Regions from separate parts of the Bacillus sp. SRI_025 genome, predicted to be linked through region 2. Evidence: predicted binding sites of a transcription regulator. Region 2 holds the regulator's gene; the other holds the start of a gene.
The links. Region 2 encodes NrdR, which represses ribonucleotide reductase genes. Its sites were predicted from a motif close to AACACNATATATNGTGTT; they were not measured.

Region 1 (4,014 bases), on a different contig from region 2:
TAAGGAAATCTCTTCTGGAAGCCAGAACTGCTTCACATTTTGGTTGTAAAACATTTGTGTAAAATCGTCTTCGTGTTTTGACCAGTTGGCTGCATCATAAATTTTTGTCACGTTAAACTCTCCTTTAATCAAACAACACAAGAAAGACAGCCTTCCTGCCCTGTATCCTTCGTTCTTGCATAATAAAGTGTCTTAATGCCTTTATGGTGTGCATAAAGATCGATGCGGTTTAAATCACGCGTTGTCATCGTATCTTTTAGGAATAGTGTAAAGCTGATTCCTTGATCGACGTGCTGCTGAATCGTTGCGATCATATCGACCACTTTAAACATGTCCATATCGTACGCTTCTTTATAGAAGAACCAGTTTTGCGCTGATAGACCTGGCATTGGGTAATAGGTTTTGCTGTTGCCGTATGTTCTTTCTTCGATACGTTCCATAATTGGCATCACAGAGGCTGTTGCCGATTGAACATAAGAAATGGAACCTGTTGGTGCAATACATAAACGATAGCTGTGATACATGCCATTTTCCGCTACAAATTCTTTGAGTGCTGCCCAGTCTTCTTTTGTTGGAATGTGCATGCCTTCAAATAGTGCTGCTGCTTTTTCTGTTTTTGGTGTGAAATCATTTTCCACGTATTTATTGAAGTACTCACCAGTTGCATAGCCAGAGCCTTCATAACGATGGAATGTTTCTCCTTTTTCTTTCGCAAGCTCACTTGAGCGTTTAATTGAATAATAGTTCACCATCATAAAGAACGTATTTGCGAAATCTCTTGCTTCTTCACTTTCATAGGCAATTTGGTTTTGTGCTAAATACCCATGAAGGTTCATCGCACCAAGTCCAATTGACTTCATCGCTTTGTTCGCTTTTCGAACAGCCGGTGCATTGCGAATGTCTGTTGTTTCAGACACAAGCGTTAGTGAGTCTGTTGCAAGCTTAACCGTTTTTTCGATCGATTTATTTTTCATGACATTCATGATATTTAATGAACCAAGGTTACAAGAAATATCAAGACCGATTTCATCTTCTTGATCATAGTCCGTGTAAGAAGAAACCTCTGAAGCCTGAAGCACTTCTGAGCAAAGGTTTGAGAATTTCACTCGTGAAATATGGTTCAAAGCATGCTCTCTGTTTACATTATCTTGGAACATGATATAAGGATAGCCTGATTCTGAGCGTAGAACAGCCAATTTTTCAAGAAGCTTTCTCGGATTGACTTTTTCTTTTTTAACTTTCGGGTTTTCTACAAGCTCGTCATACATTTCTTCCATGTCCATCTCATCAAGATGCTGTCCATATTCTTTATAGACGGTATGCGGATAGAAAGTGTAAGCTGTTTTATCTTCTCTAGCAAGCTCGATAAATTTATCCGGGATGACAACTCCAATGGACAGTGTTTTCACGCGAACATCTTCATCGGCAGAGATTTTTTTCGTATCTAAGAAATCATTGATATCTCTGTGGAAAATATTCAGGTAGGCACTGCCTGATCCTTGTCTTTGCCCCATTTGATCTGCATATCTGAATGCATTATCAAGAAGCTTCATCACGCCGACGACACCTTTTGTCGCGTTTTCTACATCTTTGATTGCTTCGCCTTTTGCACGAAGTTTTGACAGGTTCAAACTCACGCCGCCGCCTAATTTTGACAGCTGCATTGAAATATCAATCGCTCTTGAAATATCGTTTAGTGAGTCATTTACTTCAAGCAAGAAGCAGCTCACAAGCTCACCGCGTCTTTTACGTCCAGCGTTCAAGAAGGTTGGTGTACTTGGCTGGTACTCTTGATTGATCATCAGTTCTACAAACTCAAGTGCTTTTTCTTTATCCCCACCCGCAAAGAAAAGTGCTACAACTGAAATGCGGTCTTCATAGCGTTCAAGGATTTTCTTTTTATCATTTGTTTTCAGTGCATAGTCATTGTAAAACTTAAATGCACTCATAAATGATGGGAATCTAAATTTTTTGGCATATGCAGCTTCAAAGACTTCTTTAATATCTGCCATGCTGTATTGTCTTAAAAATTCTTCCTCATAGTAGTCGTTTTCTATTAAGTAATCAATCTTCTCTTCTAGATTGTGAAAAAAGACCGTGTTTTGATTAATGTAATCTACGAAATAACTATGTACAGCTTCTTTGTCCTTATCGAACTGAAACTTTCCTTCTTTTTGAATCATAATTTCGTTATTTAATTGTATCCACTTTGGAACCTGATTTTGTGACAATTCTTTCTACCTCCTGTGTAAACAATTCAACATCCCTTTTTGTTCCGCTTAGTTCAAAGGTGTGCAAAATAGGAACTTGATATTGTTTAGAAATCGTATCGGCGCTTTTTGCAAAATTATCTCCCCACACTTTGTTGCCACTCACCGCAACACCTAGTAAAAGGTGAGCATTTTTTTCTAAAAAAGACTGAGTGGTACTAGGGACTTGTCCAAATCCTGTCGTAAAGGTGACGAGAATAAACGGCGTATCCAAAAACTCTTCTCCAGTCAATTTTCGTTTGTCTGTAAAAGGGGTCTTGTCCAAAAAGCGTTGAACATTTCCTGTTTTTGAATCAAATACGATTTGAATCAATTCCATCACGACCTAGTTTTTAGTATTGTTGATCATTTCGCTATTCACTATATATAGTATACTATGTTTTTTCAAAACACAACATATAGATGTTCGAAACGAAAAAAATCAACCAACCCGGCCGAACCTTCATAGCCGAACTCGTACGTTCAAATAAATAGAGCAGAACAGGATCTAAAAATAGACTGCTCTACTCCCTATTCAACTGAAACCGAAATCTATCATAACACGAAAAAAAATCGCTTAGTAGACTAGACTTTTTGTTTTATTTTTTGTAGGCATCGCACTGTAAATCTTCTGACACTTCTGTAATTTCCACTTCAACACCTAATTCTTTTAGCACCGCTTCAAGCGCAGAGACGATTGAAGCTTCTCTCACTAATTCTTTCCCATTTACAGAAACACTTGTTCCATATTCAAAACAGGAATCGTCTTCACAAGTTTGTTCCCAATGATTAATTTTAATTTTATGTGTCATGAACTCATCCTTTTCTGTCTAGATGTCTGATGCATGATTATAGTGTAGCGGCTTCACATTCATTTGTAAATTTACGTGCTTACTCTTCATCATCAAGACCATCATCATATTCTTCGTCATCCCATTCATCTATGTATTTCGTTGTAACGAGAGTCAGTTCTCCTTCTTTTTCATCAAATCGGTACACATGTACTTGATCATCTTTCACAACAGCAAAGTGATTATTTTTTAGTGCAGCAGATGATGGTAAAACTCCATCTGCATTTTCATGAGAATGGTTATTCCAACTTTCTTGTCTCGTTTCAATGTTTGAGATAGCACACGATCCAAACAAGACTACAATTCCAATCAAAAGGAGGATCACTCTAATCCTTCTTAATTCAAGCTCTGCATTTTCCATATGAATCCCCTCACCCTTCTAATATCCAATAAGGAATTATACGGAAAATTGGCAGAAAAGTTTCATTGCATACAAAATAGCCCCTCTGCACTGACAAAAAACGTAGCGGGTTCGGCCGGTTTATTCGCAGAGGCATGGGGCTATTCAATACAACCTATCCTATTCTAATTCCAGATTTACATTCTTTTGAGGTGCAAATGTAGAAATGGCGTGTTTATAAATAAGCTGCTGCTTTCCTTCTGTTTCAAGCAGCACCGTGAAATTGTCAAATCCCTTCACTTGACCGCGAAGCTGAAAGCCATTCAGTAAGAATACTGTGACAAATGTATTGTCTTTGCGGATCTGATTCAAAAACTGCTCCTGAATATTAATCGGTTTCATGTTTCGTCCTCCTTGATTCTGATAACTACAGTTTCGCTTTAAGTCCAAGCTTTCCTGCTATATATGCGAAAATTTCCTCTTTTTTGTCTGAAAAGTGGCAAGGTGGTGTCATATCAAACCAAGTGACCGCCATTTTATTACGGAACCACGTGAACTGACGCTTCGCATATCT
Region 2 (4,014 bases):
CTGCTGCGCAATGGCTGCCAGAATATACGTTTTTCCTACTCCAAATTTTCCGTGTAAATACAAGCCTTTTCCTTTTCCAGTCTCATCATAGCTTTGGAGGAATTGACCTACTTTTTGGATGACCTCTTGTCTTCCCACAACGTTCAGATCAGCGAACGTCGCTTGAAGGACATTTTGCGGAATATACATGCTTTTCATCAGCTCTTGCTGTTTTTTCTGTCTATCGAGCCGCAGCTTGACTGGACAAGGGGAATATTCAATATCAATACTCTGACCTTTGATTACAAGCTTCGGGTGATACCCATCTAAAATGGCATTGACGTTTTCGTCATCTAAGCAGTAAGAGCAACCCTTCGACTGCTGCACATATTCAAAGAGCCGGTTCAAGCTGCGATTGATCATGTCTTCATGTATTTCTTCTTGATGCTTCTGTAAAAAGGCCTTCACATCTTCATCAGATAACACACTTTCTTTAATCTGATTGTATCTCACGCGAAAATCTACTCGTCCTTTTAGCTGTTCAAATGAACGACCGATCGGTTTCATCCCATCTCACCTCACCTTAATGTGCATTGTACTTTTTCATATTTTTAAACTGATCTAACAGTTTTTCTTTTTCTCGTTCGAGGTCTTCTGTAGACAGATTGTCCGTTTGCTCTTTTGCCGGCTGTTCTTTCGTTTCGGTTTCTTTCATCCAGTCAGGCAGTTTCTCTTCCCTGACGACTTTTCCTGAACCATATGTGCTGCGCTGCTTTTTCTGCTGCGCCCACTCTGTCATTTGTCTGTTCTCTTCTTTGGCAATTTTCATCGCCGCAGCAACGGTTTTGATTTTCTTTCTTACCCAATGAGCGGCGATTTTTTGCATGTATGTTTTCGACAGCTTCATATCTGTTTTGAGTAAGGTATAGTAGATGAGAACATTCATGACACCTGGCTCTAGCTGCTGCTCGAGCATGATATCTTCGACAATTCTTAGGTCGGCATACGTCGGCTCAATGCCATCTGCCATGTCTTTTAGCAGCTCTCTAGGCGAAATATGATCCAGCTTTTCAATCAATTTTGCATCTGGAGTATCCGCTGCCGGCGTCTTTGAAGCATCTTGCCGCAAGTGTCTTGGCTGTTTTTGATCAATCAGCTTTGGCTGTTCGCCTCTGTATTCAATTTGGTACCAGTCTCTTGCTGCTTTTCTCAGCTCTTCTGTTGAGATCATTTGATCCGAACCGCATGCACCTGCTACAATATTTTGCATTTGAAGCGGGGTGATGCCGTATACAACGGCTAACTTCTTAATTGTTTCTTTTACCTGCTTTGTCAAAGCCTTTCTTGGAATCATCATGTCAGACATACCCGCTAACAATAGATCGAAATCAAAGGATTCGTCTGAGAGCGGTGCCGGCTGACTCGATCCAACGGTCACATATTCATAGCCTTGATCAAGCGATGACGCCTGATGAATCTCTTCTGTCATCTTGCGTTCGCCTGGCTGCAATACGTGAAAGACTTCTTCAAACGACCGTGAAATGTTCTTTGCTTCTGCAGGAACACCTGGATAAGAGAAATAATCACGAAGCTGCATATATTTTGCTTTCTCTACACGATGGTACAGCAGGACATTCAGCATACCATCTTGGAAAAATTCATCCGGTCTTAGCGGCGGTACAAGCTCATATGTAAACAGTCTGCCTTCTTCCGTTTCCTGTTCATATGTGCGGAGTAAGCCGATTGCTTCAAGCTTTAAACGTTCCTCAAAAATATCATTTAAATTCGTCTGCAGCATGACCATGAGCTGCCGGTGAGGTGCAGGTTTTCCCCACATACGATTTTGTTCCAGCTCTCCCCACAGCGTCATGTATAAGCTGAAAGCGGACATGCCAATAAGCGGCTGATATAAAAGAGTGATGAGCTGTCTATCGATGTCACCGAGCAATGAAGCGCTTTTGACGACATACGGATCGACGGCTAGCACTTCCTTCCAATGCTCTGTCATATGCTGATCCTCCCCATGAATTGCGATTGTTTCCATTGTACACTCTTTTTGCGTTTTACGCTTTACGCAGGAAAAAGAGCATGAAGAATCTCCAGCTCTTTTTAGCGTTCTTTCTTTAATAGATCTTTTAATTCATCAATAAAGACATTGATGTCTTTAAACTGCCGGTAAACCGAGGCAAACCTAACGTAAGACACTTCATCAATTTTCGCCAGCTCGTCCATCACCATTTCACCTACAAGCTCGCTTTTCACTTCTGACATGCCTTGATTGCGCAGTTCTTTTTCGATATTAAAGCAGACATCCTCCAGCTGCTTTAAAGCGACAGGACGCTTTTCACACGCTTTGATAAGTCCTCTCAGCATTTTTTCGCGGCTGAATTCTTCTCGAATTCCTTCTTTTTTCACCACAATCAGCGGTAATTCTTCTAATTTTTCAAACGTCGTAAAGCGATATTGGCAGCTTTCGCACTCTCTTCTACGACGGATGGATTTCCCTTCATCTACTGGTCTTGAATCAAGCACCCTTGTGCCAAGGTGCTGACATGTGGGACATTTCATATCATCAGCTCCGATCTATTCTTGGAAGTTGTTTGTCTAGTTCATCATAAAGGGACAGAACGGTCTTCTGACTATAGCCGAAATCTGTTGGCAGGGCCGTTTCTGTTGTTACATTAAAATCGACAGCTGTTTCAAAAGGACGAATTGAAATGACAGTCGCTACGAGAAAGGCTTTTTTCGGCAATCGTATGTTTGCGCTGATTTCACCTCGTTCTGCTGAAACAGATGTCACTTGATAGGAATCGTTTCGGGAAAGAATGGCTTCCACCGCTTGAAAAACTTGTGCATTCGTCGATTTGTAGTAATGGCTTTTCAGTTCTGACACTGGATGCTCGTCAGATGTTTCTGTATGGTTTGACATGAACCGTTTAAAATTTTGTCTTAAAATCATACACGTATCCCCTTTGCCATAATGCCTCTTTCTTTATTTTATAAAAAAAACCTTTGTTTTCCTAGAACAAAAGTATAGACAAGCTGGGGAATGTTGGATTTTTTCTCAAATAAATATAAAAAGGAGCATAACACAAAGGCATTTAATGCTTTTGGCCAGCTCCCATTGCAATCTTTTTTATGTTTACAGTGCTTTGGCTTGTGCCTGTTTTACTTGTACAGGTCCCATGCCTCGAGGAATTTCGATGTTTTCTCTTGTTTCAGCACCTAATTCATCTCCGATATGATCTGCTGCAATATTCGGATCTAGGTCGCCGCAAGTATAAACATCTATGCTCGCATAACCATGTTCAGGAAAGCTGTGAATTGTCAGATGAGATTCAGAAATAATGACAACTCCACTTACTCCTTGAGGTGCAAATTTGTGAAAAGCAACCTCTCTTACCTCAGCTCCTGATTTCAAAGCTGCATTTACAAACGTTTTTTCAATAAAATCCATGTCGTTCAGTTTATCACAGTCGCATCCCCATAGCTCGGAGATAACGTGACGTCCGATTGTTTCCATCATGGACCCCCCTTTAAACAAGAATGAAAGAGTGAAGTTCTAAGCAGCCGGACCGGACATATACCACGGGGGAAAGTTAGTCCTAAGAGGTCCTAACCCTTTAAGTATACCCGAATGAGTCTGCGAACAAGAAGTTCACGAAAAATAGTATACTTTGTTTAGACCCATTTTGCAAGCTGTGTTTTTAGTGGGATTTTCTCTCATTTCTTGAAAAGGGACGATCGTCTTCTTCATTTCAAACAGCAGAAAGCTCTTTCATCTGTGCGCCGACAAATTTCACAAGGTCAACCACTCGGCATGAATAACCCCATTCATTGTCATACCATGCAAGAACTTTTACTTTTCTCCCTTCCATTACCATCGTTGTCAATCCATCAACGACTGCTGAGTAAGGGTTCGTGTTAAAGTCCGTAGAGACAAGCGGCTCATCTGTGTAATCTAAAATACCAGCAAGAGATGTTTTAGATGCATTCGAGAAGGCTGCATTGACTTCTTCTGCTGTGACATCTTTT

Region 1: nrdI (class Ib ribonucleoside-diphosphate reductase assembly flavoprotein NrdI) is a predicted target of NrdR. The motif match lies at 2,627-2,644, and genes of this name have one in related genera.

Annotation. Positions count from the first base shown of each region.
Region 1 covers NZ_JBYEGB010000004.1:276,189-280,202, reverse strand. Annotated here, with positions in the region: gene nrdF (class 1b ribonucleoside-diphosphate reductase subunit beta) at 1-111, opposite strand, end outside; gene nrdE (class 1b ribonucleoside-diphosphate reductase subunit alpha) at 129-2,231, opposite strand; gene nrdI (class Ib ribonucleoside-diphosphate reductase assembly flavoprotein NrdI) at 2,191-2,583, opposite strand; gene AC20OE_RS13670 (hypothetical protein) at 2,849-3,061, opposite strand; gene AC20OE_RS13665 (YmzC family protein) at 3,141-3,461, opposite strand; gene hfq (RNA chaperone Hfq) at 3,621-3,842, opposite strand; gene miaA (tRNA (adenosine(37)-N6)-dimethylallyltransferase MiaA) at 3,868-4,014, opposite strand, start outside.
Region 2 covers NZ_JBYEGB010000002.1:179,660-183,673, reverse strand. Annotated here, with positions in the region: gene dnaI (primosomal protein DnaI) at 1-546, opposite strand, end outside; gene dnaB (replicative helicase loading/DNA remodeling protein DnaB) at 563-1,987, opposite strand; gene nrdR (transcriptional regulator NrdR) at 2,089-2,547, opposite strand; gene AC20OE_RS05740 (hypothetical protein) at 2,552-2,938, opposite strand; gene speD (adenosylmethionine decarboxylase) at 3,122-3,502, opposite strand; gene AC20OE_RS05730 (glyceraldehyde-3-phosphate dehydrogenase) at 3,738-4,014, opposite strand, start outside.